DNA from 3 places in the Nonomuraea salmonea genome. Region 1 is predicted to be linked to each of the others. Evidence: riboswitches for the same ligand, from Rfam matches in the RefSeq annotation. Region 1 holds a riboswitch; each other region holds the start of a gene.
The links. Region 1 has a riboswitch for cyclic di-AMP ahead of ACFFR3_RS33630 (C40 family peptidase). Riboswitches for the same ligand answer to the same signal wherever they lie in the genome.
Positions count from the first base shown of each region.

Region 2: it holds a riboswitch for cyclic di-AMP, as region 1 does, so the genes downstream of both, ACFFR3_RS15305 (C40 family peptidase) here and ACFFR3_RS33630 (C40 family peptidase) in region 1, are expected to answer to the same signal.
Region 3: it holds a riboswitch for cyclic di-AMP, as region 1 does, so the genes downstream of both, ACFFR3_RS23870 (coiled-coil domain-containing protein) here and ACFFR3_RS33630 (C40 family peptidase) in region 1, are expected to answer to the same signal.

Region 1 is NZ_JBHMCF010000038.1:273,275-282,829, forward strand. Features, by position in the region: gene ACFFR3_RS33610 (histone-like nucleoid-structuring protein Lsr2) at 671-1,003, opposite strand; gene ACFFR3_RS33615 (RDD family protein) at 1,516-2,004, opposite strand; gene ACFFR3_RS33620 (RDD family protein) at 2,117-3,490, opposite strand; gene ACFFR3_RS33625 (amino-acid N-acetyltransferase) at 3,576-4,151, opposite strand; cyclic di-AMP (ydaO/yuaA leader) riboswitch at 4,429-4,580, shown strand; gene ACFFR3_RS33630 (C40 family peptidase) at 4,703-5,632, shown strand; gene ACFFR3_RS33635 (LuxR C-terminal-related transcriptional regulator) at 5,783-5,995, opposite strand; gene lysX (bifunctional lysylphosphatidylglycerol synthetase/lysine--tRNA ligase LysX) at 6,572-8,053, opposite strand; gene ACFFR3_RS33645 (hypothetical protein) at 8,198-8,680, shown strand; gene ACFFR3_RS33650 (type III pantothenate kinase) at 8,745-9,527, opposite strand; gene ACFFR3_RS33655 (L-aspartate oxidase) at 9,531-9,555, opposite strand, start outside.
Region 2 is NZ_JBHMCF010000011.1:1,060,531-1,070,085, reverse strand. Features, by position in the region: gene ACFFR3_RS15320 (phosphotransferase family protein) at 1-14, opposite strand, end outside; gene ACFFR3_RS15315 (NYN domain-containing protein) at 159-1,481, shown strand; gene ACFFR3_RS15310 (C40 family peptidase) at 1,628-2,542, shown strand; cyclic di-AMP (ydaO/yuaA leader) riboswitch at 3,222-3,387, shown strand; gene ACFFR3_RS15305 (C40 family peptidase) at 3,482-3,988, shown strand; gene ACFFR3_RS15300 (gluzincin family metallopeptidase) at 4,121-4,930, shown strand; gene ACFFR3_RS15295 (M48 family metallopeptidase) at 4,942-6,489, shown strand; gene ACFFR3_RS15290 (glycosyltransferase family 4 protein) at 6,456-7,586, shown strand; gene ACFFR3_RS15285 (carbohydrate ABC transporter permease) at 7,590-8,447, opposite strand; gene ACFFR3_RS15280 (carbohydrate ABC transporter permease) at 8,444-9,316, opposite strand; gene ACFFR3_RS15275 (ABC transporter substrate-binding protein) at 9,316-9,555, opposite strand, start outside.
Region 3 is NZ_JBHMCF010000028.1:9,166-18,720, forward strand. Features, by position in the region: gene ACFFR3_RS23815 (ATP-binding protein) at 1-217, shown strand, start outside; gene ACFFR3_RS23820 (DinB family protein) at 234-734, opposite strand; gene ACFFR3_RS23825 (hypothetical protein) at 759-1,451, opposite strand; gene ACFFR3_RS23830 (DoxX family protein) at 1,459-1,860, opposite strand; tRNA gene ACFFR3_RS23835 (tRNA-Pro) at 2,028-2,104, opposite strand; tRNA gene ACFFR3_RS23840 (tRNA-Gly) at 2,194-2,264, shown strand; gene ACFFR3_RS23845 (nucleoside/nucleotide kinase family protein) at 2,392-3,045, shown strand; gene ACFFR3_RS23850 (TrpB-like pyridoxal phosphate-dependent enzyme) at 3,050-4,360, shown strand; gene ACFFR3_RS23855 (50S ribosomal protein bL37) at 4,409-4,486, opposite strand; gene ACFFR3_RS23860 (DeoR/GlpR family DNA-binding transcription regulator) at 4,641-5,417, shown strand; gene galT (galactose-1-phosphate uridylyltransferase) at 5,414-6,487, shown strand; cyclic di-AMP (ydaO/yuaA leader) riboswitch at 6,559-6,697, shown strand; gene ACFFR3_RS23870 (coiled-coil domain-containing protein) at 6,703-7,659, shown strand; gene ACFFR3_RS23875 (DUF2716 domain-containing protein) at 8,260-9,555, shown strand, end outside.

The DNA.
Region 1 (9,555 bases):
CCGGTTACCGGACGCGTCCCGCATGATGAGACGCCGTCACCGGTTGATGCGTCGCATTCCTCGTGATCCTTGCACGAGCAGGTGCACGGCAATCGGAATGCCGGCCGGTCGCGAGTTGGTCGCATTGCGGGCCGATGCTGGGGAACCGGCAATGCGTGAGGCTTGCTCATACTCGCGTCTTATGCCCGCGGGCGGAGGGCGGGGCCGGGATATCGCGCGCGGCCGCGCATCCGTACGCCGCGGGTTTCCCGCCGGATGCGGCGGCAGTGGATCACGCTTTTACGCTACAGCGCGTGAAGAGTTGGGCGGCCGGGTTAACCCCCGGCTGTCGCCGATTTCGCCCGCGCACAAGCGGATGATGCCGGGAACGGGCAATGGGGCGACCGGCCCGGTGTACACGGAGCGTACTCCTGAATGGGCTCGGCCGCCCCACACGGCTTTCGGCGCGCGCTCGCCCGCATAACGCGGCCCCGGCCGGAAACAGCCAGAAACCGGCGCCGGGGATGGCCAGTGAACGCGCGCGCCCAAAACGCCCACATTTGGGCGTCTTAGGAGATCATCCTCCACCGGAGTCCGGATTCGCGGGACGCCGGGGAAACGATCATGCGCTTATGGCGGCCGCCGGGGTCCAAGGCGAACATCATAAGCGCATGGTCGAGTGACGGGCTTGTCAGTGAGCGGCCTCGTACTTCTCCACGACGGTGGAGGCGATGCGGCCGCGCTCGCTGACGGGCAGGCCGTGGGCCTTGGCCCACTGACGGATCTCCGAGCTCTTCTCCCGGCTCATCGCACGGCTGCCGCCGCGACCGCGGCGACGCGTGGATACGGCGCCCGCCCTGCGCGCGTGCTGCACGAAAGGCGTGAGAGCGTCCCTCAGCTTCTTCGCGTTAAGGTCGCTGAGGTCAATCTCATAGGAGGAGCCGTCAATAGCGAAGCTGACCGTCTCATTGGCCTCGCCCCCATCGAGGTCATCGATGAGAATCTCCTGGATCTGCTTGGCCATGTACGCAATCCTTTCGCGGAGCATTGTTTCATTCGCCTGCCCAAACATATACCCGGAAAGGCGTGGAGACAATTCAGCGCTACGGGGATTCGGCTGACTAGCCGATCAGTTCTGCCGCTCGGGCTGATCCTCGCGGTTTCGGCGGCCCCCCAGAGCCTCGGAGCGGACCAACTTCACTACGCCAAAGATGAAGGCGCCGGCCACCACCAGAGGGGGGATGAGCGCTGACAATACGTCCGTTAGGGCTTCCATTCGTCCTTCGCCTCCACGGCTAGCGGGGTTTCGGGGGCGCTTAAAGCGCTCGGCGCGCCGCCACGGGAGCCCGGCTCCTCATGACGCGCGGGCGATGACCACCCGTACCCGACCATAGCGGCACACAGATGCCCTGCGTGTCGCAGGGGCGCCATCATCCGGCAACCCGGACGCCCCATAGCCTAATGCCAGTCTCTCCAGGCTCCTTACCGGATCAACCGAAAATTTTACGAAAAGACATCGCCCCAGGTACGCCGGTCTCACCGAAGATCTTTTACCACCCGCGTTCCCGCCACCCTGTCGTGCGGCCCCCGCTCCAGCGGCTTGTCCATGAGGATGAGCAGCCCCACGCCGAAGAGCAGCATTCCGGCCACCAGATTGACCACCGGAATGCCCATGAGCATCAGCGGCGCCGGATAGACCAGCGACCGTTTCAGCAGCGTACGGGGCGGCCGGTCGTCCGGCGCCAGGCGAATCCGCATGATCGCCTTACCGAACGTGCGCCCGCGCCGTGAATGAGCCCACCAGTCGTAACCGGCATAAGCGAACCCGGCCACCGCCCATCCGATCACCCCGGGCAGCCGGCCACCGAACACCTCCGACATCCCGACAGTCCGCAAGAAGCCCCACAGCGCAATGAACAGAATGTAATAGAAGACCCCGAAGACGAGCGCTTCAATGAAGCGGGCGGCCAGGCGTTCCCACCATTCAGCGGGGCGGGCCTGCGGTCCTGGTGGTGTCCCGGCCATATCTCCCACCTCACGTGTTCGCGGCGCACGGGGACTCTGACCATTTTCACCGGGGGACCCGGACATAACACAAGGGCCGGCGCAGAGCCGGCCCTTGTGTCGCCCTGAAGGGCTACCTGACCTTGACGACCACGGTCTTGCCGAACTTGTCGCCGAACGTCTGGTGCAGCGGCTTGTCCCAGAGCTGCGATGCGCCGTTGAGCGCGTAGATGAGCCCCGCGATCATGGGGCCCAGGATCGGCACCCAGTAGAAGATGTAGCCGCCCACCGTCAGCAGGGCGCGCTTGAGTGCGACGTCGGTCGGCACGCCGTCGGGCTGCAGCTGCCCGCCGACCTGGACGACCTTGATGCCCAGCGCCATCTTGCCGACGGTCTGGCCCTTCATCTTCGTCAGCAGGAAGTCGTAGAGCAGATAGACGATGGTGACGACGATCGAGACGACCACGTAGTACAGGATCCCGAAGGTCAGACCGCTCGTGAGGCCCGTGATCGAGCTGTAGGAGGGGTACAGCGGCGCCAGCAGGAGCTGCACCACGTACATGACGATGCCGAAGATGACGCCGTCGAGGAGCCTGGCGAGCAGGCGCTGCCACCACTCGGCGAGCGGCGCGGGCGCACCGGGCGGCTGGACGCCGACCGGCTGGCCGTAGGGCTGCCCGTAGCCGGGCTGCTGGCCGTAACCGCCCTGACCGTACGGCTGGGGCTGCCCGTAGCCGGGCTGCTGGCCGTACTGCTGTTGGGGGTCGTAGCCCTGCTGGCCGTAGGCCTGCTGCCCATAACCGGGCTGCGACTGCTGCTGCTGGCCGTAACCCTGCTGCTGCCCGTAGGCCTGCTGGGCGTCGTAGCCCTGCTGGCCGTAGCCCGGCTGGGACTGCTGCTGCTGACCGTAGCCCTGCTGGCCGGATGGGGGCTGCTGGCCGTAGCCCTGCTGCTGGCCGTAGCCGGGCTGGGACGGCGGCTGCTGCCCGTAACCCTGCTGCTGCTGCTGGCCATAGCCCTGCTGGGGGTCATAACCCTGCTGCTGCCCGTAGCCGGGCTGCGACGGGGGCTGCTGTCCATACTGGGGCTGCTGGCCATAGCCCGGCTGGGACTGCTGCTGCTGGCCGTAGCCCTGCTGTTGCTGGGGGTCGTAGCCCTGCTGCTGCTGCTGGGGGTCGTAGCCCTGCTGGGGGTAGCCCTGCTGTCCGTAACCGGGCTGCGACTGCTGCTGCTGGCCGTAGCCTTGCTGGCCGTACTGGGGTTGCTGGCCGTATGAGGGCGGCTGCTGGCCGTACTGGGGTTGCTGCTGGCCATAGCCGTACTGTTGTTGTTGCTGTCCGTACTGGGGCTGCTGCCCGTAGGCATCGTCCGCCCGGTAGCCGACCACAGTGACGTCCGGGTCGGGCTCGCCGGGGTGGCGGCCCGCGTTCTGCTGCCCGTAAGGGGTGCCGGGTGCAGAGTTCTCGCCGGATTCGTCCTGTGGATACGGCGGCTGTCCGGTGCTCACCGTGTCACCTCGCTTCGAGTGCGCATGTGGCACGTGTCAGGACACATGCCTGTGCTGCCCAACGTATCGACATAGGTATCAACAATCACCTTTCCATCTGGTCAAGGTCCGCGTCACCCGATGTCAGATGCAGCAGCATGCGGGTGTTGCCCAAGGTGTTCGGTTTGACGTGTTCCAGGTCGAGGAACTCCGCGACACCCTCGTCGTACGAGGCCAGCAGTTCGGCGTACACCTCGGGTGAGACCGGCGTGCCCTGAATCTGGCGAAAGCCCAGTCTTGCGAAGAAGTCGACCTCAAAAGTCAGACAGAATACACGCCGCAGACCTAGATCATTCGCCTGCTGTATCAGCGCCGAGACGATCCGATGGCCGACGCCCATGCCACGGCACTGCGGGTCCACGGCCACGGTACGGACCTCGGCGAGGTCCTCCCAGAGCACGTGGAGCGCACCGCAACCGACGACCTGCCCGCCCCGTTCGGCCACCCAGAACTCCTGTACGTCCTCGTACAGGGTGACGGTGGCCTTCTTCAGGAGCCGCGAGCCCGAGCCCGCCCCCGCGTAGGTGTCCACAAGCCTCCTGATGTCCCGCACATCGGGCGTGCGGGCGCGCCGGACCACCACCGCGGTCTCGGCTGTTGTCAGTTCGGCCACCTGCTCCATGGCCCTCCAGGGTACAGATGTCATTACGGCTCGGCCCTAACTCCCACGTCTCGGCCCATGCTGTTACAACTCGTGCTCATCCGAGCACGAGCTCTGAGCAGGCCCGCGAGTCACCAGATCGAGCGGCAAATCCGTCATAAGTTGCGTTTCGTACGGCCAGGCACGAGATCACCTTGTGACTCTTCGGTTGTGAAACCTCTACAGAGTCGGCAGTTCTGGTTGAGCACGAACCCGGAGTGCATTAGTGTCCAGCGACGATGTTCCCCGCGTGTCGCGCGCGGGCGACACGCCTAATCCTCCGCGAGGAGGAGCCGGGGAACCGCCGGTGACGCCCCCCAGCGCCACCATCGGGGTGAATCCGCAACGTCCGGTAGGGCTGCTCCGGCCCGAACCCGTCAGCTAACCCGGCAGGCGTCGACGAGAGGAGCTGGTTGGTGAAGCGCACGCGCAGGCGTGAGAGGACGATCGCGGGCAAGCACGCCCGCCCTCCGCAACGTGCCTCCCGGCGGTCGCGTCTGCTCGGTGTAATAAGTGTCACACTGGCCACCTTTTTGGTCGCCGCTCCCGTCGGCTCGGCGTCCGCCGACCCCAAGCCCTCGCTCCAAGACCTCGCCAAGCAGGTCGAGAAGATGCACACCGAGATCGAGACGCTGGCCGAGGAGTACAACAGCCAGCGGGAGAAGCTCAAGAGCGCCAAGCGGGCCGCTGACGCCGCGAAGAAGACCCTGGCCACCAGCGAGGCCGATCTCGCCGCCAAGCGCGCCAAGGCCGCCGCACTGGCCGAGAACGCCTACATCACCGGCGGCCTCAGCCGCGCCCTCGCCTTCGCCACCTCCGACGACCCCGACGAGTTCCTCGACCGCGCCGCCACCACGTACGTGCTGCAGCAGCAGCAGGGCGAGGCCGTCAACCAGGTCACCAAGGCCAGGGAGGCCGCCGAGCGGGCCAAGGCGGGCGCCGCGACCCGCATCAAGGAGGTCGAGAAGCTCATCTCCGACCTCGACGGCAAGCGCGACAAGATCACCAAGCTGGTCACCAAGGTCGAGAGCAACCTCTTCAGGCGGGCGCTCGGCGAGGCGGGCCGGCCCGGCACCCGGGCCCAGCGCGTCAACCTGCCCATCGTGGGCAGCGGCAAGGCCGCCCAGGCCGCCAGGTGGGCGCTCACGCAGCAGCTCAAGCCGTACGTGTGGGGCGCAGAAGGCCCCAGCTCCTACGACTGCAGCGGCCTCGTCATGGCCGCGTACCAGCAGGTCGGCATCTCGCTGCCGCACTACACCGGCAGCCAGTGGACGGCGGGCCGTCACATCGACCGCTCCGAGCTGCGCCCAGGCGACCTCGTGTTCTTCTACAGCGACCTGCACCACGTGGGCATCTACCTCGGCGGCGGCATGATGGTGCACGCCCCGCGGACCGGCGACGTCGTCCGCATCGCCTCGATCGAGCGGCGGCCCTTCGCCGGCGCGGTGCGCATCGCCGACTGAGCCGCCCCGACTGGAGCCGCCCCCGATCGAGCCCGCCCCGACTGGAGCCGCCCCAACCGAGCCCGCCCCGATAGGAGCCGCCCTGCGAGGTCCGCAGAAGGCCCTACAGGGGCCCGCAGGGCCCGCCCCACACGAGCCCGTCGCCGGTGATCAGATCAGCTGGCGGCGGGCAGCCCAGGCCACGGCCTCGATCGCCGTGGCGACGCCGATGCGGTCGCAGATGCCCCGCAGTCTCCGGCGTACGGTACGGCCGCTGATGTCCAGCCGTCTCCCCACCCGGTCGACCGTGACCCCTTTCGCCAGCTCCGACAGCAATGCGAGGTCCGCATGACTGAGTTCAACACCTTCAGTGAGCACTTCCATCGGGAGCCCTCCCCCCCAACAGCAGAACGTGGGCCTCTCGACCGGACCCAGGTTGCTCCTCGCAGACCGTAAACGCATTCTGGAAAGGTCGTCAAGCAGGACAACCGTGTGGCTTGACCAGCACTATTGACATGATCCGAAATATGTGACGCCCTGGCGATAAAGCACTACAGAACGCCGTCGATTAAGCAGCCCACACAACGCGAAAATCGGCGCTGAACGCCTTTCGATCTTTCTCATCGCACCCATGAGAAGCCGCCCGGCCGACGTACGGGCAGCACGACGGAACGGCCGGTCGGCGAGGTGTTCCAGGGCGGCGCGGCCTCGTCGCGGGCCGGCTCGCGACGGCCCGCGACGGCCGCCCCTGGCCACGCGGCGGAGCCGCCCGCACCTGCGCGCCCGACCCGCCTGCGGGCCTGCGAACTTGACCAGGTGCTTACAGACGATCAGATGTCGGAAAGCGGGCCGACCAGAATGCGGTTCGGCGCAGGCGTCCAGAAGTGCCCTGACCGCGCACGCGAAACGGCGGCGCCGCCCTCAGGGCAGCGCCGCCGCACATGTGCTCAGTGGCAGGACTCAGTGGCTGGGCTTGACCAGCGGGAACAGAATGGTCTCGCGGATGTTCTTGCCGGTGAAGGCCATGATCATCCGGTCGATGCCGGCGCCCATGCCCCCGGTCGGCGGCATGGCGTATTCGAGCGCCTGCAGGAAGTCCTCGTCGAGCTGCATGGCCTCGAGGTCGCCGCCGGCGGCCAGCAGCGACTGCTCGACCAGCCGGCGCCGCTGCTCGATCGGGTCGATCAGCTCGGAGTAGGCGGTGCCGAGCTCGGTGCCGAACCCGATGAGGTCCCACTTCTCGGTCAGCAGCGGGTTGTCGCGGTGCTGGCGGGTCAGCGGCGAGGTCTCCAGCGGATAGTCCATGACGAACGTCGGCTGCACCAGCGTGTGCTCGACCAGCGCCTCGAACAGCTCCTGCACGAGCTTGCCCGAGCCCCACTTCGGGTCCCAGTGGACCTCGCGGCGGTCGGCCAGCTTGCGCAGCTCCTCAAGGGTGGTGGAGGTGGTGATCTCCTCGCCCACGGCCTGCGAGACCGCGCCGTAGAGCGTGATGCGCGGCCACTCGGCGATGCCGAGGTCGATCTCCTGCCCGTCGTGCACGACCACCGTGGTGTCGAGTGCGGCCACCACGGCCTTCTGGTACATGCGCTGCGTCAGGTCGGCCATGTCGTTGTAGTCGAGGTAGGTGCCGTAGGCCTCGAGCATCGTGAACTCGGGGTTGTGGGTCGAGTCGGCGCCTTCGTTGCGGAAGTTCCGGTTGATCTCGAAGACCTTCTCGATGCCGCCCACCACGAGCCGCTTGAGATAGAGCTCGATCGCGATGCGAAGGTAGAGCTCCATGTCGTAGGCGTTGATGTGAGTCTTGAACGGCCTGGCCGCCGCGCCGCCGTGGATCGGCTGCAGCATCGGCGTCTCGACCTCGAGGTAGCCCTCTTCGTGCCAGAAGTCGCGCACCGCGCGCACGGTGGCGCTGCGGACCCGGGCCATCTTCCTGGCCTCGTCGTTGACGATGAGGTCGACGTAGCGCTGGCGCACCCGCGCCTCGGGGTCGGTGAGGCCGATGTGCTTCTCCGGCAGCGGGCGCAGGCACTTGGCGGTGATCTGCCAGCTGTCGGCCAGGATGGACAGCTCGCCGCGCCGCGAGGTGATGACCTCGCCGCTCACGCCGACGTGGTCACCGAGGTCGACGTCGCGCTTCCAGCTCGCCAGCGACTCCTCCCCCACCTTGTCGAGGGAGATCATCACCTGCAGGTCGCCGCCTCCGTCGCGGAGGGTGGCGAAGCAGAGCTTGCCGCCCACGCGGTTGAGCATGACGCGCCCCGCGACCGCGACCCTGTCGCCGGTCGAGGTGTCGGGCTCCAGGCCCTGGTATTTCTCCCTGACCTCGGCGTTGGTGGCCGTGCGTGGGAAATTCACCGGGTAAGGGTCGACGCCCTCGCTGCGAAGGCGGTCGAGCTTCTCCCTCCGGATGCGCATCTGCTCGGGAAGTTCGTCGCTCACAACATCAAAGGGTAGGGGATATGGCGAACTGCAAGGGCTCGTCGGCCTGCTGTAGATCCTCTGCAAGAGCCCTGGCTTACCAATATCTCACGAGCTCAGGGGGGAGCCGGTAGGGAGCCGGCCCAGGGAGCTCAAGGAGAGAAGATGTTCAAGAAGATCGCCACAGGGCTCCTGGCCGCCGCCGCGACGACCGCTCTCGCCCTGTCACTTCCCACCGCCGCTCAGGCTTCCAGCTTCGACCACCACCGGGACTCCTCCGACAGCTGGGGCCCCGTCCACGCCAAGTTCGGCCTGGCCAAGGCCGAGGGCTGGATCGGCGTCGACTGGAACCGGCGCGGCACCCACAACGAGGTCAGCGTCGCCGGCCGCCTCTACGACCGCGACAACCGCACCTACCGCCGCGGCGGCAAGTGCGCGTTCGTCACCTTCCAGGCCCGCGAGTTCCGCAGCGGCTGGGACACGGTCTACACCGACAAGTACTGCGGCTACCCCGGCTTCGAGCGCTTCCGCTTCGAGGTCGAGGACGTCTCGGCCGTGCGGGTGAAGGTCTGCCAGGCCGGCCCGCAGCGCAACGCGTGGCCGACGAACTGCGGCCGCTGGGACTACATCTACTCCGCCCGCCACTGACCGTGGCAGGCACACGAGCGGCCCCCCGCATCGGCGGGGGGCCGCTCTTTCACGTGTACGGGGGTCAGCCGGCGTTCCTGTGGTAGATCAGCCGCAGCCCGATGAGGGTCAGCCACGGCTCGTGCACGTCGATCGAGCGCGACTCGCCCACCACGAGCGCCGCGTGGCCGCCGGTGGCCACCACGGTGACGTCGTCGGGGTCGTCGGCGAGCTCGGCGGCCATGCGCTCGACGATGCCGTCCACCTGGCCCGCGAAGCCGTAGATGATGCCGGCCTGCAGCGCCTCGACGGTGTTCTTGGCGATCACCGAGCGCGGCCTGACCAGCTCGACCTTGTGCAGCTGGGCTCCGGCCGCGGCCAGGGCGTCCACGGAGATCTCGATGCCGGGCGCGGTGACCGCCCCGACGTACTCGCCCTTGGCGGAGACCGCGTCGAACGAGGTGGCGGTGCCGAAGTCGACGATGATGCAGGGGCCGCCGTACTGGTCGATGGCGGCCAGCGCGTTCACGATGCGGTCGCTGCCGACCTCTTTGGGGTTGTCCATGCGTACGGGCACGCCGGTGCGGATGCCCGGCTCCACGATCACCGCGGTCACGTCGCCGTAGTAGCGGCGGCACATCTCGCGCATCTCGTTGAGCACGCTCGGCACGGTGGAACAGATGGCGATGCCGTCGACGTCGGCCCCCTTGAGCAGTGGCGACTGGGCCAGCAGCCCCTGGAGGACGACCGCGATCTCGTCGGCGGTGCGGCGGGCGTCGGTGGCGAGCCGCCAATGCTCGATGACGTCCTCGCCCTCGAACAGTCCCAGCACCGTGTGCGTGTTGCCGACGTCGATCGTGAGCAGCATCAATTACCCCCGCAGATCCAGTGCGATG
Region 2 (9,555 bases), on a different contig from region 1:
AGCTGCTCGGCCACGGTGGACCTCCCGGGGGGAGACGAGTCCTGCGACAGTCGTATACCGCCTAGCAAGCGCTTGTCCACAAGCGGGTGGCCGTTACGGTCAGGTACGCAACAGCCGTACCCTTGTCTGAAAGGGCATGTCACGAAGGGACAAGTGGGATGAGTTCAGCGGGTGAAGGCCTGTCTCGCCCGCTTCCCGAGCAGGTGCGGCTCAACGTCGTCGATCTGGCGTCGCAGGTCCTCGGCACGGTGCCGACCGCGACGATCCCGCCACCCCTGCGCGGCATCGCCAAATTCGACCCCCGCAAACGCGCCAAACTCGGCGGCGCGCCCATCGCGGCGCAGCTCGAGAACGACAAGAAGTTCCGCGAGCTGGTCGCCGAGTCCGTCGCCGCGGGCTGGCCCGAGCTGGTCTCCGCACTGGCCGAGGGCAACGTGCCACCGGCGGCCGATCCCGTGCTGGTGGCGGCGGCAGCCTATCTGACCCGGCCGCCGGGTTGGGCGGAAATGATCGAAACCGCCCGAGCCGACCTCGAACGTTCGGCCGTGGCGGCGGAGGGCTCCGAGCGCGAGGAGGCGGTCGCCCGCCTGCGCGAGCAGCTCGCCGCCCAGAAGACCGCCGCCAAGGAGGAGGCCGACCGGCTGCGCGAGCAGCTCAAGGCGGCCCGCGCGGAGAACTCCGACCTGCGCCGCAAGCTCCACGACGCCCGCGAGCGGGCCAAAGCGGCGGTGCGGCGGGCCGAGGAGATGGAGCACGCCGCCGAGGAGGCCAGGACCGCCGCCTCCCACGCGGGCAGCGGCGCCGAGGCCGAGCTGCGGCGGCTGCGCGAGCGCCTCGCCGACGTGGAGAAGCAGCTCGAAGCCTCGCGCCGGGCCGCCCGCGAGGGAAGGAGCATCGAGGACGCCCGCATCCGCGTGCTGCTCGACGCCCTCCAGGACGCCTCCGCCGGGCTGCGCCGGGAGCTGGCGCTGCCGACCACGATCAGCCGGCCCGCCGACTCGGTCGCGGCGGTCACCGGCGAGCGCCCCAACGTCCGCGGCGTGCCCGCCCGCGCGCTGGCCGACGACGACCCGCAGCTGCTCGACCAGCTCCTCGCGCTGCCGCAGGTGCACCTCATCATCGACGGCTACAACGTCACCAAGACCGGCTACGGCACGCTCACCCTCGCCGACCAGCGCACCCGCCTCATGAACGGGCTCGGCGGCCTCGTCGCCCAGACCCGCGTCGAGGTGACGGTGGTCTTCGACGGGGCGGAGCTCAACGCGCCGGTGCAGGTGGTGGCGCCGCGGGGGGTGCGGGTGCTGTTCAGCGCGCCGGGGGAGATCGCCGACGACCTGATCCGCCAGCTCGTCCGCGCCGAGCCGCCGGGCCGGGCCATCGCCGTCGTCTCGTCCGACCGCGAGGTGGCCGAGTCCGTACGCCGGATGGGAGCCAGACCCGTTCCGTCTGGTTTGCTGCTGCGCCGACTGAGTCGCGCCTAAGTTACGAATTGGTAGGTTTAGCACTAGCTCACCCGCCACTTCTGTACTATTTCGCCCCAGATGTAAATCCTGGGGAGGGCGATACAGTGAGGTTTGGCCGGGTGCCGATGGCCGCGGGTCTCGCGTTCGGACTGATGCTGACTCCGATGGGAGCGGCTCTCGCTGATCCCCAGCCCACGCTGGCCCAGGCGAAGGCCAAACTGGAGAAGCTCAACGACAAGGCGGACAAGGTCGTCGACCGGTACAACACCGCCACCGAGCGCTACAAGAAGGCCAAGGGCACCTACTCCTCGCTCGACACGAGCTACAAGCGCAAGCTGGCCACCGTCGCCGACCTGCGCGCCCAGGTGGCCGGCATGGCCGTCGACAGCTACAAGCTGGGCGAGGACATCACCTCATGGCCCGGCATCTTCGGCTCGAACGACCCCCAGGGCCGCCTGTCCGGGCTCGCCGTGGCCGGGCAGCTCTCCCAGGAACGCCTGCAGAAGCTCGCCGCCTTCGACCGGGAGAACCGGGGGCTGAAGATCGAGCGGGACAAGGCGCAGAAGGCGCTCAAGGCCGCCGACAAGGAACGCGACGCCGTACAGAAGGAACGCTCGGAGATCCTCAAGCTGGTCGCGCAGCAGAAGAAGCTGCTGAAGAAGCTGGGGGCGTACAACCCGGGCAACCCCAACAGCACCGGCATCAAGTACACCGGGCCGGCGTCGGGGAGCGCGGCCTCGGTGCTGCGGTTCGCGTACGCGCAGGTCGGCAAGCCGTACGTGTTCGGCGGCACCGGGCCCGGCGGGTACGACTGCTCGGGGCTCACGCAGGCGGCCTGGCGGGCCGCCGGGGTCTCGCTGCCCCGGACGACGTGGCAGCAGTGGGCCTGGGGCCAGAGCCGGCGGGTCTCCCTGGACGCGCTGCAGCCCGGCGACCTCATCTTCTCCGAGGGCCTGGGACACGTCAGCATTTATGCGGGCAACGGGCAGATCGTCCACGCGCCGCAGACCGGCGACGTCGTCAAGGTCGTCAAACTCTCCGCCTACGGCCGCAACCTCGTCGGCGCCATCCGCCCGTAGCCGGCCATCCGGCTCCTGGCCCCCGGCCCCCGGCATCCAGCTTCCGGCTCCGGGCGATCCGGCCGCCGGGGCTTACTGCGTGACAGCGGGGGTTCCGGCCTGGCGTCGGCTCCTGGCGCTCGCCGTTCCGCACGCCCCTCATCGCGGTCGCGTTCAGCATCAGCACTCTGCGCAAGCGGTGGCCGCTCGGCTGTGATCCATGTCGCAGCTCATCTACGAAGATCGATAGTTGCCAAGGTCCTTGATCGGCGTGCTTCGACGGGCGTGACCTCCTGATCGGTCACTACTAGGGCGAGTCGTACAAAGGGTGGATTTTTCGGGGTGAGCGTCCCTCGCGTCCGGCCGGCCAGCGGGGGCGAGAAGGGTGTTCGCGTTTGTGACTGCTGTGACTCATGTGACTGCTGGGACCTGACAAAAGCCCGGGAAAGCAAGTGTGAGTGAGGTCACATTTTGGTCACAAGACCTGGGGTTCCAGCAGGGGTTTCAAGTCTGACAAATCCCGCTATCCGATCTTTACAGGGCCATTCACGCTTTGCAGATTCTTGACCCTTCGGCGTAGCTTCTGGCGTCGTCGCGGTGAACAAGCCATGTCGCCGCGAACCGGCATCGGTCCCTCCCGATGTGAGACAGACAAAAATCCGCCGGTCGGCCCTGATATCCCCATCGCACTTCTGATCGGGGTGCCGACCTGCCGAATCCGTGCAGCCAGGAGGCACGGAGCCGGGGACCCAGCGATCCCACGTTCCCCAAGGGATCAGGGGTGAATCGGCGCGCCCATCGCGCCGTAGGGCGACTTCCACGCCCGAATCCGTCAGCTAACCCGGTAGGCGTTCGTGGAAGACACAAGGAGAAATCCTGTCTAACTCCCTGCAGAACCCCCGCCTGTCCCGCCTTGCCCTGAGTGGTGTCGCACTCACGATGACCGTGACGGCCGGAGGTATGGTCCTCCATGCTCCGGCAGCTCAGGCGGCGACGACCCGCGAGACCAGTGCGGCGGCCGGCACGACGGTGAAGGCGGCGACCACCGCCCGCACCACGGCGTCGGCGAAGGCCCGTAAGAAGGCCGCCAAAGCCGCCCGGCAGAAGGCGAGGGCCGGCAAGGCCGTCGCCGTGGCCAAGAAGCAGATCGGTGACCCGTACCGTTACGGGGGCACAGGACCTGGTTCGTTTGACTGCTCAGGCCTCGTCCAGTTCGCCTGGAAGAAGGCCGGCGTCAAACTCCCGCGCGTGACGAACAGCCAGTTCGCCCGCACGAGGAAGAAGGTCTCCTGGCGCCATCTCAAGCCAGGTGACCTGATGTTCTTCAACGGGCTCGGCCATGTGGGCATGTACGTCGGCAAGGGCAAGATGATCCATTCACCGCGGACAGGTGAACGGGTACGCATCGACAAGCTGAGCGGATGGCGAAGGTCGTCCTTCGTCGGCGCCGTCCGTCCCGGCGTGTGAAGAAGCCCCGTCCGGATCCTCCCCGATCCGGACGGGGCTCTCGCGTTCCCGAGCTTCGACTCGTGGGGTGCGTACGGGGGCTCTCGCGTTCCCGACCCTTGACCCGCAAGGCAGCGCATACGATCGGGCACTGTGTCCGAGCAGGTGAGCCGACGAGCCGCGGTGACCGGGCTGGTGCTCCTCGCCGTCTCGGCCGCCGCTCCGCTGCCTGACGCGCCCGTCCTGCCTGCGCAGGCGCGCGACCTGTGGCCGGGGCTCCACGTCGTACGCCGCGGCCGGTGGTCCACGGTCGTGGGCCACGACGCCGCGGGGCTCGACGAGCTGGCGCGCAGGGCCGATACGGCGGGCCGGAGGGTGTCGGCGGTGCTCGCCCGCTCCGTACGCCCCCTGATCGTCGTCCCGGCCGGCGCCCGTGAGGCCGCGCGCCTGGCCCGGGTGGGCGGGGTGGACGGGCTCGCGGCGGTGGCCGACGGCGCGCGGGTGATCGTCGTCCCCGAGGCGTTCGCCACCCTCAACCCCGTCGGCAGGGACGTCGTCCTCGCCCACGAGCTCACCCACGTCGTCGCCGGCACCGACAATCTGCCCGTCTGGCTGTACGAGGGTTTCGCCGACTACGTCGCCTACCGCGACGCCGGACTGCCCGTGGCGACGGCCGCCGCCGAGCTGGCCGCCGAGGTGCGCGCCGGGCGCCTCCCGACCGTTCTGCCCGGACCTGCGGCTTTCGCGGCGGACGGGGGTGACCCGGCCGGGCTCGCGCGGGCGTACCAGGAGGCGTGGCTGGCGTGTCGCTTCCTCGCTGACCGGTTCGGTGAGGGGACCCTGGTGAGGCTCTACCGTGCGGCCCGCGTGGACGGGGCCGATCGGGCGCTCGCCGCGCTCGGGCTCTCCGTCGCGACGCTGACCGCGCGGTGGCGCGCGTACGTGCGGGATCAGCTCGTATGAAGGGGAGGCAGATGAGCGAACGACAAGACCCGGACGACCGGGAGACGAACCACGCCCCGGAGGAGGAGACCCGAGAAGCGGAGGGCGCCCTGACAGCGGTGGGCGCCCCGAGCTCACCGGCCACGGAACCAGCCGCGAGCGATCCGGCGAACAGCGGGCCGAACGAGGGCAAGGCCCGCAGCGGCGGGCCGGACGGCGCGGGCGCCGGGGGCGGCGGTGAGGAGCGCGGACAGGACCGGGGCGGCGGGCCGGATGGCGCGGGCGCTGCGGGCGCCGGGGGCGGGGGGAAGGGTGCGGGGATGGACGAGCGGGGGGTGACCACGCCGGCGCTGCGCCGTCAGGCGGGCGTGGCGCTGGCGCTGCTGGGCATCGTGATCCTCGCCGTGGCCGCGTTCACCACGCCGTGGCACGTCCTGACGGGCGGCCCGCCCGACCCGGCGCGCGACTTCACCGCCGCCCAGATCGCCAGGGGAGAGGCGTTCGACGCGGCGACGAGCCTGCCGAGCTATCTCTCGCTCGCGCTCACCCTCATCTTCGCCGGCCTGCTGGTGGCGACCCCGTTCGGGGCGAAGGTGCTGGGCGTGCTGAAGGGCCCGTGGTGGCTGCGGGTGATCATCGGCACCGTGGTGATCACCGCGATCGTCGAGGCGCTCAGGTGGCCGCTCGGCATGTGGTTCGAGACGATCTTGCGCGAGTACGGCCTGTCCACCCAGGACTGGGCCGGCTGGACGGCGGACCGGCTGAAGAACCTGGGCGTGGAGACGGTCCTGCTCAGCCTCATGCTGCTGGTCCTGGTAGCGCTGGCCCGCCACGTGCGGCGCTGGTGGATCCCGGCGGCGCTGGGGGCGTTCGCGTTCACGGTGGCGGCCTCGTTCGTCTACCCGGTGGTGTTCGAGCCGCTGTTCAACGAGTTCACCCCCATGCAGCAGGGCGCGCTGCGGACGAACCTGCTCGACCTGGCCGCGCGCGACGGCGTGCCGGTGGAGGACGTGCTGGTGGCCGACGCCTCACGCAGGACGACGGCGCTCAACGCGTACGTGTCGGGCTTCGGCGCGACCCGCCGCATCGTCGTCTACGACACGCTGCTGCGGGCCCCGCAGCGCGAGGTGGAGCTGGTCGTGGCGCACGAGCTGGGCCACGCCAAGTACGACGACGTCCTGCACGGCACGCTCATCGGCGCGCTCGGCTCGGCGTTCGGCGCGATCCTGCTCTACCTGGTGTTCGACCCGCTGCGGCGGCGGACGAAGGTCACCTCGATCACCGATCCGCGGGCGGTCGGCGCGCTGCTGGGGCTGATGACGATCGGCGGGTTCCTGCTGGGCCCGGCCCAGAACCTGATCAGCCGGCACATCGAGGCCAGGGCCGACGTGCACGCGCTGGACCTGACGCGGGATCCGGCCACGTTCATCGCCATGCAAAAACGCCTGGCAACAACCAACATTTCCGACTTGACGCCAAATGCGGTGGAATATGTGCTCTATGCCTCCCATCCGTCAAGTCCCGAGCGCATCGCCATGGCCCGCACATGGGCCCGGCTGAACGGCGTGCCCATCCCGTGACACCTTCCGCCGTGCTCTTCGTCACGAACGACTTCCCGCCCCGCACGGGCGGGATCCAGTCGTTCGTGCACGGGCTCGCGCTGCGCACGCCAGGCGTGACGGTCTACGCCCCCGCCTGGCCGGGCAGCGCCGAGTTCGACCGGCGCCAGCCGTTCCGCGTCGTGCGGCACCCCACCCGGCTCATGCTGCCTGTCCCGGCTGTCGCGCGCACGGCGGCCGGGCTGGTGGCCGCGCACGGCGTGCGGACCGTGGTGTTCGGGGCGGCGGCGCCGCTCGGCCTGCTCGCCCCGCGGCTGCGCGGGGCGGGCGCCGAGCGGGTGGTGATGCTCACCCACGGCCACGAGGCGTCGTGGGCGAGCGCGCCGGGCTTCCGCTCGGTGCTGCGCAGGATCGGCGGGCACGCGGACGTGGTGACGTACCTGGGGGAGTACACCCGCGCCAGGCTGGCCCCCGTCATCCCGCCGGGCAAGCTCGTCAGGCTCGCGCCCGGCGTGGACGCCGAGCAGTTCCAGCCCGGGGCGGGCGCGCCGGTCAGGGCCCGGCTGGGCCTCGGGGAGCGGCCCGTGGTGGTGTGCGTGTCGCGGCTGGTGCCGCGCAAGGGCCAGGACCGGCTCATCGCCGCCTGGCCGCAGGTGCTGCGCTCGGTGCCGGACGCGGTGCTGCTGCTGGTGGGCGGCGGTCCGTACCGGCGGCGGCTGGAACGGCTGGCGGGCGGGCACGAGTCGATCAGGTTCACCGGCACGGTCCCCGCCGCCGACCTGCCCGGCTACTACGCGGCGGCGGACGTCTTCGCGATGCCGTGCCGCACCCGGCTACGAGGCGTGGACGTGGAGGGCCTCGGCATCGTGTTCCTGGAGGCGTCCGCGACCGGCCTGCCGGTGGTGGCCGGCCGGTCGGGAGGGGCCCCCGACGCCGTACGATCCGGCGAGACCGGCCTGGTCGTCGACGGCGAGGACCCGCGCGAGATCGCGCAGGCCGTCGTCGAGCTGCTCACCGACGCCCAGAAGGCCCGCAAGATGGGCGCGGCCGGCCGCGACTGGATCACCGGCGAGTGGACCTGGGACGAGGTCGCCGCCCGCTTCCGCGCCCTGCTGTGACTCTCACCCCTTCGTCGAGCCCAGCGTGAGCCCGGCCACGAACTGCTTGTGCAGGAGCTGGAAGACGATCAGCGTCGGCAGCGCCACCAGCATCGACCCGGCGGCCAGCAGGTTGTAGTCGGTGAAGAACTGGCCGCGCAGGTTGTTCAGCGCCGAGGTGACCGGCAGCTTGTCGCCCGACGACATCAGCACCAGCGCCCACAGGAAGTCGTTGTACATCCAGGTGAACTGCAGCGTGCCGAGCGCCGCCAGCGCGGGCCGGCACAGCGGCAGCGTCAGCGTCCAGTAGCGCCGCCACACCCCGGCGCCGTCCACCAGCGCCGCCTCGGAGATCTCCTCGGGGATCGTGCGCATGAAGTTGGCCAGCACGAAGACGCAGAAGCCGAACTGGAACGCCACGTGGATGAGGATCAGCCCCAGGTGGGAGTCGTAGAGCGACTGCGAGTCCGACAGCCACGCGGGCAGCGGGACCAGCGTGTAGAGGGTGTAGAGCGGGGTGATGAGCACCTGCGGCGGCAGCAGGTTGCCCGCGGTGAAGACGATCAGCAGCGTCCTGCGCCCCGGGATGCGCAGCCGGGCGATCGCGAACGCCGTGAACGAGGCCATCAGCAGCGTCACCAGCACGCCGGGCACCACGATGTAGAGCGTGTTGAGGTAGTAGCGGGGCAGCTCGGCCTGCGTCCACGCCTCCGCGTAGTAGGTGAGCGTCAGGCTCTCCGGCAGCGAGAAGTAGCCGAGGCGGGCGGTCTCCTCGTACGGCCGCAGCGAGGCGTACACGGCGAGCACCAGCGGCAGCAGCCACCCCAGGGCCACCAGGGCGAGGAAGGCGTGCAGCAGCACCCGCAGCGGCCGCCACCTCATCGCTCCTCCCTGAACAGCTGCGACAGGTACGTGACGATGAACCCCAGCGAGATCACCAGCAGGATCACCGCGATCGCCGAGCCGAACCCGATCCTGCTGGCCTCGCCCACGATGTTCTCGGTGACCAGCACCGACAGCAGCTCCAGCCCGTTCCTGCCCTTGTTGATGGCGTAGACGATGTCGAAGGCCCGCAGCGCCTCGATGACCGTGATCACCAGCACGATCACGTTGACCGGGCGCAGCGTGGGGAACACCACCCGGAAGAACGCCTGCCGCTCGTTCGCCCCGTCGATGGCCGCGGCCTCCTTCAGCGCGGGATCGACCGCCTTGAGCCCGGCCAGATAGATGATCATGACGTAGCCGACGTGCCGCCACGCCGCCGCCACCATGACGACCCAGATGTTGACCGCGCGGTCGCCCAGCCAGTCCACGCTCAGCCCGGTCACCGCGTTCAGCACGCCGTAGTCGGAGGAGTAGACGAGCTGCGCGATGAACCCCACCACCGCCAGCGAGAGCACGACCGGCATGTAGAGGGCGCTCTGGTAGAAGCGCGACAGCCGCAGCCGCCGGTCCAGCAGCACCGCGCAGAACAGCCCGAACGGCGTCGCCACCAGCCCCAGGAAGCCCAGCCACAGCACGTTGTTGCGGACCGCCGACCAGAACGGCGGATACTCCGCCGCCAGGTCGTGATAGTTCTCCCCGCCCACCCACTCGATGGGCCCGATGCCGTTCCAGCTCGTGCCGGAGAGCCAGACGGAGGCCAGCGTGGGCCCCCAGACGAGGCCCACGTTGACGACGATGGCCACCCCCAGCCCGATGACCAGGATGGTCACGTCGCGGGCGGAGTAGCGACGGGTCTTGGTGGCCATCAGCGGAAGATGTTCGCCTTCTGCTTCTCGATGGCGGCCAGCAAGGGGTCGATCTCGTTGGGTTCGCCGACGAACGTCTGCAACGACGGGATCATCACGGTCGAGGCGAAGTCGGGCCGGGTGTCGCGGTCGAGGAACTGCGCGATGTGCGTGGCCTTCGACACCAGCTCGGCGCCGCGCTTCTGCAGCGCGCTGTAGCCGGAGGTGTCGGCCTTGGAGCTGGCGGCCAGCGTGCCGGG
Region 3 (9,555 bases), on a different contig from region 1:
GCGCGAGATCGAGCTCTTGCTGATGCGCGTGACGCCGCACGTGCTGCTGGCCGTGGCCGACCCGAGCGACGAGGTGCCGACGCCCAAGGAGCCCGACTTCATCTCCGAGAACGGGCGCGGGCTCTACATCGTCGAGACCTACAGCCAGTGCTGGGGCTGGGACCCGCTGGCGCGCGGCGGCAAGGCCGTCTGGGCGCTGTTCCGCGCCGACGCCTGAACCGCCGCTCTCTCCGCTAGTCGCCTATCACTCCGTCGATGCGCTCGCGCAGCAGGTCGGCGTGGCCGTTGTGGCGGGCGTACTCCTCGATCATGTGCACCAGGATGTAGCGGTGCGTGCAGTCGCGTCCCTTGCGGTCGCCGACGGCGTCGAGCGGCTTGGCGGCCGAGATGGCGCGGGCGTGCTCGATCTCCTCCTGCCAGGTGGCGAACGCCTCCTTCACCGAAGCGGTGTCCACCTCGGTGAAGTCGGCGTCGTTGTCGCGGTCCTTGTCCCAGAGCTTGGGCAGGTCCTCGCCGTTGAGCACGTTGCGGAACCAGACGCGTTCGACGTGGGCCATGTGCCTGACGAGGCCGAGCAGGGACAGCTCGGACGGCTCCGCCGCGCGCAGGCGCAGCTGGTCGTCCGTGAGGCCGGCGCATTTGACGGCCAGGGTGCCGCGGTGCCATTCGAGCCAGTTGTCGAGCGTGGTGCGCTCGTCGCCGGTCAGGGGAGGGATGGTTCTGGTGTCGGTCACGCTGACCGACCTTATCCGGATTTATCACCATTCCTGGCGCTGCAGGATGCGGGTGGCGGCCTCGCGTACGGCGTCGTCCCTGACGTTCTCCACGAACTCCTCCGGCGTGTCGCCGCACACGTGGCGCAGGGCGGCGGAGGCGTCGAGGAGCGAGGCGATCAGCGGGCGCTGGGCGGTCAGGCGGCGCGGCCGGCCGGCGCCGTCCGCCAGGCAGCCGTGCCTGCCCTCGTACACGAAGGGGGGCGGCAGGCGGGTGCCGTCCTCCAGGGTGAGGGGGTCGGTGAGCGGGCGGCGTACGTAATTGGGCTCGGTCAGGTCGAGTGCGGCGAGCTGCCGCTCGTCCAGCCACAGCACGAACAGCCTTGAGCTCTCGCCCGGCGTCCGTACGGGTGCGGCCGGGACGTAACCCCACCTGCTGACGTGCGCGGAGACGCCGGGGGCGATGCCCGGCACGTCGGCGAGCGCCATGGGGACGACCGGGCGTACCCCGTGGTTCACGAACTTCCTGCGGAGCTGGCCCGGCGCGGCGTTGGACCCGACGGCGACGACGCGGTGGCGGGCCTCCAGCGGCGCGCACCCGCGCGCCGCCAGCAGCTCACCGGCCGCCCGCCACTCCCCCGGCACGTACGCGTCACCGTCCAGCACCCCCGACCTCTCGGGAATCCGGCCCGGGTACGTCAGCGGCGCGGCCATCGGGTCGTCGGCGAACAGCTCCATGGCCCCCTCAGCGCCCGGCGACCAGCGCCCGCAGGCGCGCCGTCGCGTCCCTGCGACCCCAGGCGATCACCGCGCACAGGACGAGCACGGCGAGCGGCAGCACCGGCGGCCCGCCGAACAGCAGCACCTCCGTCAGCGCCGCGCACGCCGTCAGCGCCACGAGTGCCGGCGCCGCGACGCCCGCGAGCACCGGCACCACGAGCCCTGCCGCCCCGGCCACCTCCAGCACCCCGGTCAGGTGACGAAACCAGTCACCCCACCCGATCGCCTCGAACGTGGACGCGGCCGGCTCGCTCCCGGTGAACTTCCCCAGCGCACTCATGATGAAGAACCCTGCCATGGCGACCTGCAGCACCCAAAGCACGACATTGGCGACCCGTCCGGAGCCGCGTCTCTGTACGACCGTCATGCTCTCTCCCCTCGATCGGCTACCTCCGACGCTAGGAACATCGGCGCCTGGGGAGAATCGCGCCAGCTACCCGATGGGGTGCACCTTCCTCCACCGTTCTGCTCAAAGGCCTGTTGTGCTCCTCAAGCACAAAGAGGCCCCGCCCGGAACGGGAGGGGCCTTTGAGCTGGTCGGGGCGACAGGATTTGAACCTGCGACTTCTTGCTCCCAAAGCAAGCGCGCTGCCAAGCTGCGCCACGCCCCGTCTCGCCGAGTGCGCATACGCTCCGGGACTCCGGTACGCTTACGCCCTGACGACCGGATGAAGTCTAGACCAGAGTTCGACCGGTTCGCGCGGACGTAGCTCAATGGTAGAGCCCTAGTCTTCCAAACTAGCTACGCGGGTTCGATTCCCGTCGTCCGCTCTCCACGGCGAAAAGGCCAGGTCAGCCCCATCCGGGGTGCCTGGCCTTCCTCATGTCCGCGCCCTTGCTCGATTGCGGTGAAGTGGCCGGCGGCGTCATGAAAGCGCGGGCTCGTAAGGTGGAGGCGATGCGTGCGCGACCGATCTCCCGTGAGGCTCTCGTCGAGGAGCTGGCCGAGCTGATCTCCGGCCGTCCGGCCACCGAGTACGTCCGGGTGGCCGTCGACGGGGCGCCGGCGGCGCGGCCCGACGAGCTGGCCGACGAGCTGGTCGCGCCGCTGCGGCTGCGCGGACGGCCGGTGGTGCGGGTGTCGGCCGGCGACTTCCTGCGGCCGGCGTCGCTGCGGCTGGAGTACGGCAGGACCGACCCCGACGCCTTCTACGACGACTGGCTGGACGTGAAGGCCCTGCGCAGGGAGGTTCTGGACGCGAGCGAGACCGGCCGGGTGCTGCCCGCGCTGTGGGACAGCTCCATCGACCGGGCCTACCGGGCGGCGTACGAGGAGCTGCCGCCCGGCGGGGTGGCGCTGGTCGACGGGACGCTGCTGCTGGGGCGCGGGCTGGCGTTCGAGGTGAGCGTGCACCTGTGGCTGTCGCGGGGCGCGCTCGAACGCGGCACCCCGGAGGACGAGCGGTGGAAGCTGCCCGCGTACGAGCGGTACGAGCGCGAGGCCGACCCGCAGCGCAGAGCAGACGTGGTGGTGCGTTCGGATCATCCGGCACGCCTCGCCGTGCTGGTGCCCGACGGTACTGGTACGCGCGGACGCGGCGGCGCACACTGAGGCGATGATCCCCAGCAACTGGTACAACATCGTCCCTGACCTGCCCGCACCGCCTCCGCCGCCGCTGCATCCCGGCACGCGGCAGCCCGTGGGCCCCGACGATCTCGCGCCGCTCTTCCCGATGGAGCTGATCGGGCAGGAGGTGAGCGGCGAGCGGTTCGTGCCGATCCCGCAGGAGGTGCTGGACGTCTACCGGCTGTGGCGGCCCACGCCGCTGATGCGGGCGCGCCGGCTGGAGAAGGCGCTGGGCACGCCGGCCAGGATCTACTACAAGTACGAGGGCGTCTCCCCGGCGGGCTCGCACAAGCCGAACACGGCGGTGCCGCAGGCGTACTACAACGCGCGCGAGGGGGTGCGGCTGCTCACCACGGAGACGGGCGCGGGGCAGTGGGGTTCTGCGCTGGCGTTCGCGTGCTCCCAGTTCGATCTGGAGTGCCGGATCTGGATGGTCCGGGCGTCGTACGACCAGAAGCCGTACCGGCGCTCGCTCATGCGGGTCTACGGCGCGACCGTGCACGCGAGCCCCTCCCCCATGACCGGGGCGGGCAGCAAGGTGCTGGCCGACGACCCCGACTCGCCCGGCAGCCTGGGCATCGCGATCAGCGAGGCGGTGGAGGTGGCCGGCGCGAACCCCGACGCCCGCTACGCGCTCGGCTCGGTGCTCAACCACGTGCTGATGCACCAGACGGTGATCGGCGAGGAGGCGCTCGCGCAACTGCCCGAAATGCCGGACCTGGTGATCGGCTGCACCGGCGGCGGCTCGAACTTCGCCGGCCTGTCGTTCCCGTTCCTGCGGGAGAAGCTGGCGGGGCGGCTGGCGACGGAGTTCAGGGCGGTCGAGCCGGCGGCCTGCCCGTCGTTCACGCGCGGCGCGTACGCCTACGACTTCGGCGACACGGCCGGGTTCACGCCGCTGCTGAAGATGCACACGCTGGGCCACTCGTTCGTGCCGGACCCGATCCACGCGGGCGGCCTGCGCTATCACGGCATGTCGCCGCTGCTGTCGCACATGTACGAGCTGGGCCTGTTCGAGGCGGTGACCCGGTCGCAGCGGGAGTGTTTCGCGGCAGGCGTACGGTTCGCGCGCACCGAGGGCATCCTGCCGGCGCCCGAGCCCACGCACGCGCTGGCGGAGACCATCGCCGAGGCGCTGCGCTGCAAGGAGAGCGGCGAGGAGAAGGTGATCCTGACGGCGCTGTGCGGTCACGGCCACTTCGACCTGGCCGCCTACGACCGCTACCTGGCCGATGAGCTGGAGGACTACTCGCTGCCGCAGGAGCGCATCGACCTGGCGCTCACAGAACTGCCCGGATAGACCGCCGGGTGGCCGCGCGGGCGGCCACCCCGCAGGTCATCGCGCAGGTCATCGCGCGGTGGGGCGCTTGCCGTGGTTGGCCTTCTTCTTCTTTCGTGCCCTGCCCTTACGTGCGCGTCTGGCCATGAGTTCGCCTCCACGTGATCGGCACCGCTTGATCGGCACCCGTTGGACCTTCAACGTCTCCCGGCACGCTGACCAGCGCAAGCGTTCCGCACGAACTAACATTCCCCAACAAATCCGTGTCATAATTTGGTGGAATGTGTTGGAAGGAGCGGGTGTGCTCGCACAGCAGCGCCAGCAGGCGATCCTCGAACGCGTCCGCAGCAACGGCGGCGTACGGGTGGCCGACCTCGTACGCGAGCTCGGCGTCTCCGACATGACCATCAGGCGCGACCTTGAGGTGCTGGCCGAGCGCGGCCTGCTGGAGAAGGTGCACGGCGGCGCGACCGCCCTGGGCCCCGGCTCGACCGAGGAGCCCGGCTTCACCGCCAAGTCGGCCCGCCAGCAGCAGGAGAAAGAGGCCATCGCCCGGCAGGCGGCCACGCTCGTCCGCCCCGGCACGGCCGTCGCGCTGTCGGCGGGCACCACCACGTGGGCGCTGGCGCACCACCTCATCGGCGTGCCCGAGCTGACCGTGATCACCAACTCGATCCCGGTCGCCGAGGTCTTCCACCGCAACCCGCGTGCCGACCGCACGGTCGTGCTGACCGGTGGCGTACGCACGCCGTCCGACGCGCTGGTGGGGCCGGTCGCGGTGGCCGCGATCCGCCGCCTGCACGTCGACACGCTCTTCCTCGGCGTGCACGGAATGAGCGTGCGGGCCGGGTTCACCACGCCCAACCTGCTGGAGTCGGAGACCGACAGGGAGCTGGTGGCGGCGGCGACCCGGCTGGTCGTCCCCGCCGACCACACGAAGTGGAACACCGTGGGCATCAGCACGATCGCGGAGCTGAGCGAGGCCGACGTGGTCGTCAGCGACGCGGGCCTGCCCGAGGAAGCACGCACTGAGCTGGCCGAACGGGCCGGCGAACTGATCATCGCGGAGGGCTCGTGAAGCGCACCATCACCCATCTCGCCGACGGACGGGAGCTGATCTACTTCGACCGGCGCGACGACGCCGACAGGAGCGCGATCGACCGCCGGCCGCTCGAGCCCCGGCCGCCGGCCTCCGAGCTGCGCTACGACCCGCTGACCGAGGAGTGGATCGCGATCGCGGGGCATCGGCAGACGCGGACGTTCCTGCCCACGGGCGGCACGGCCGAGTGCCCGTTGTGCCCGTCGACCGACGAGCGGTCGACGGAGATCCCGTCGTACGACTACGACGTGGTCGTGTTCGAGAACCGCTTCCCCTCTTTTTCCGGAAATTTCGGGACTTATGAGGATGTGGGCGGGCTGAGTGAGGTCCGGCCGGGAGTGGGGCGGTGTGAGGTGGTGTGCTTCACCTCCGACCACGACTCCTCCTTCTCCCGGCTCTCCGACGACCAGGTGGAGCTGGTCATGGAGGCGTGGGCCGACCGCACGGCCGAGCTGTCCGCCATCGAGGGCGTCGAGCAGGTCTTCTGCTTCGAGAACCGGGGCGAGGAGATCGGCATCACCATCGCCCACCCGCACGGCCAGATCTACGCCTACCCGTACGTCACGCCCAGGACGAAGCTGCAGCTCGGTGCGGCGCAGCGGTACAAGGGCAACCTGTTCGCCGACGTGCTGGCCGCCGAGCGGGCCGCGGGCACGCGGGTGGTGGCCGCGAACGAGCTGTGGACGGCCTTCGTGCCCGCCGCGGCGCGCTGGCCGTTCGAGGTGCACATCTATCCGCACCGGCAGGTGCCCGACCTGGCGGCGCTGACGGAGGCGGAGCGGGCCGCGTTCGCGCCGCTCTACACCTCGGTGCTGCGGGCGTTCGACGGGCTGTTCGGGGTCGTGATGCCGTACATCTCGGCCTGGCACCAGGCGCCGGTGCGTACGGGGAGGGAGCTGGCGTACCTGCACCTGGAGCTGTTCAGCATCCGGCGGGCGCCGAACAAGCTCAAGTATTTGGCCGGCTCGGAGTCGGCGATGGGGGCGTTCGTGAACGACGTACGGCCGGAGGAAGCGGCGCGTATGCTCCGGTCACAGATAGATCACTAATAGATTTCTACTTAAGGTCGCATGACTCGTGATCTACCACTAATATCCCCATATGCGGCGGCCGTAACCCGGCCGACCGCCCGCCTAATCCCGGGCGCGTCGCCCGGGAGCCGGGGACCCAATCCGCACCTTGGGGTGAATCCGCGACAGCGGTAGGGAGCTCCATGCCCGAACCCGTCAGCTAACCCGGCCGGCAGAGGGAGAGGAACTCCTACGTGGCGGCTTCGTCCCCCGCGAAACTTGCCATCGGTCTCGTCACCGCCGCCGCCCTCGCCATCCTCCCGGCGAACGTCGCGGCGGCCGCGCCCAAACCGACCGAGTCCGAGCTCCGCGCCCAGCTCAAGCAGCTCAACAACAAGGTCGACAAGCTCATCGAGAAGTACAATCTCAAGCGGGTCGAGCTGGCCGAGGCGCAGGAGGCCGCCAGGAACGCGCAGGCCAAGCTGGCCGCCGCCGAGCAGACGCTGGCCGCGGCCGAGCAGCGGGTCGCCGAGATCGCCCGCCTGCGCTACCAGAACATCGACCCGTCGCTGCCCGGCTTCATGCTGCCCAGCAACGGCGGCAGCGCGGCCCTGCTCGAACAGCTCACCGCCGAGCAGCAGGCCGTCGTGCAGAGCGTGGCCAAGGCCCGCGACGAGCGCAAGAAGGCCAGCGAGGAGGCCGCCGCACTGACGGCCAAGATCAAGTCGGACGCCGCCACGGTCGCCGGCCAGCGCGGCGAGGCCGAGGACGTCATCAAGGACATCGAGAAGAAGCTGCAGGACCTGGTGCCGGTCGCCACGGGCCGCAAGTCCAACGGCACCTGGGCGCCCGAGCTGCCCGGCGGCACCGACAACATCACCCCGCGTACGCGGCTGATGAAAGCCCAGGTGGAGAAGAACTTCGCGCTGCCGTTCACGGTCGGCTGCTTCCGCGGGGGCTCCAGCGGCGAGCACCCGCTCGGCCGGGCCTGCGACTTCATGATGAGCACCGGCGGCAGCATGCCCACGGCCGCCAACAACGCGCTCGGCGACCGCCTCGCGGAGTGGGCGCTGCAGAACAAGGACAAGCTCGGCGTGAAGTACGTGATCTGGAAGCAGCGCATCAACTCCGGCAGCGGCTGGCGCACGATGTCCGACCGCGGCAGCATCACCGAGAACCACTACGACCACGTGCACATCTCGATGAACTGAAAGAGGGACGAATAGCATCTGATGGGCTATTCGCGCATTTGAAGAAGGCATTTGAGCTGGTCATCGTCCTGCCCGGGTGACCTTCATCGAGGTTGTTGTGCACGGCCGTCTGCCTGCTGACTTCGAGGTTCGCCAGACGGATCTCGCATCAGATGCGAGCATGTCGCATCTGGTGCGAGGTGGTACTCAGGGTGAAACGGGTCCTGCTACCCGCGCACCCAGGCCAAGGTAGTCTGCTCCGACTGCGGCGAGCTGGCCCCACCCTTCGTGGTTCCGGGCGGCCGAGGTGTCCTGTGCGATCTGTGGTCGGCGCGACTGTGGTCGGCACACCGGCATCGGTGATGCTCCGGCGTGCTTTAGTTGCATGCTCGTCGATCGCGTGGACGCCCTGCTCACGGGGCCTGACGGGAGCAGGCCGCGAGGAGTCAAGAACCGGCACCGGCTCCTGTCGTGTACAGCCAGGCCGTCGAGAGCTAAGGGTCTGAATTACACCAGCTCGTGGACATATGTACCTTGGTTCCTGCAGGATTCAACCTCGATCATTCGAGGAGGCGGCCCTCATGCGTGAGCGGCATATGAGTTGACCAGGACTGAGTAGAGGTGGATGACGTGGCCGAAGCGCCTGAGATGCTGCTGTCTGTCTTTGAAAGCCAGTTACGAGGCCTCGTTCCGCAGGACCTGCCATGGGGAGCCGTCGTCGAGCGGGACGGGCCGCTGGTGCGCACCCACTATGGCACCCACGGGACCGTCGACCACACCGGTCCAGCCAGCGACGACCTGGCGGAGTTGATCCGTCGACAGCAGGACCTCTTCGCCGCGCGCCACGAGCCAATCGAGTGGAAGGTCTACGCTCACGACTCTCCGCTACTCGGCGAATCGCTGCGGGCCGCGGGTTTCATCCCCGGGCCGGAGCGCACCGTTCTCGTGGCTGACATCGCGGACGTCCCGTCGCTCGAACTCCTTCGGCCGGGCATGCAGGTACGGCACCCTCTCTCCGGAGAACGTGAGCGACTCTCCCGTAGGGCCGCGGCCGCACCCGATCAACGACGGCCGCTCTCGGAGATGGAGGCCGACGGAATGGCCCGCGGGACGGGATCGGAGATGGAGATCCTGGTGCTGGAGTACGACGGGCGAATCCTGGACGCGCTCTGGATCGAACGCGTGGGCGGCACCGACTTCGCAGCCATCGGAGGCATCACCGGCCCCCGCCGCGAACTACTCCAAGCCGCGGCCGCATGGGCCGAATGGCGTGGTCTACGCGTGTTCCGGCCCCGTACGCCGCGATATCTCGTAGCCGAAGCGCCCGACTCGCTGGTGCCCGCTTACGTCACCACGGGCTTTCATGAGATCGCCCAGGTGAGCACCTACCGATGGGCGCCCGCAGGTGAGCCGGCCACTGACCGTGCCACGAAGCAACTCCTGTCCGACCCCGAGCACGACGAGATCTGGAAGCGGTTCGAGACCCGGTTCGAGGTGACCTATGAGACCGCCGATCGCGGCATCATCGAACCTCCAGACTCCGCCACCTGGCTTCTCGCCACCGTCGAGCGCTCGAACGATCCCTTGCTGACCCAGGTGGAGGAGGTCATCAAGCGCGGCATACGCGCCGGCGCTCGATCTGGAGATCGACTCTACTGTCTCAAGTGGCACATCAGCGGGTCCCGTATGGATCCGCTCCGTGCCGGTGAGCCAGGTCAACCACTCTGGGCAAGTTACGCCTACCTCGTCGATGAACACGTCATCCAGGTCACCAAGGACCTCAGGATGGGCACGTTCGGCAACTGGCGCGAAGCCTCCCTGTGTGTCTTCGGCGAGGAACTCCTGGCACACGTGGACGAAGAACTGACCGCGCTGCTCGGCACCGTCCTGCGACGCGGTGGGCGCCCGATCGGCAAC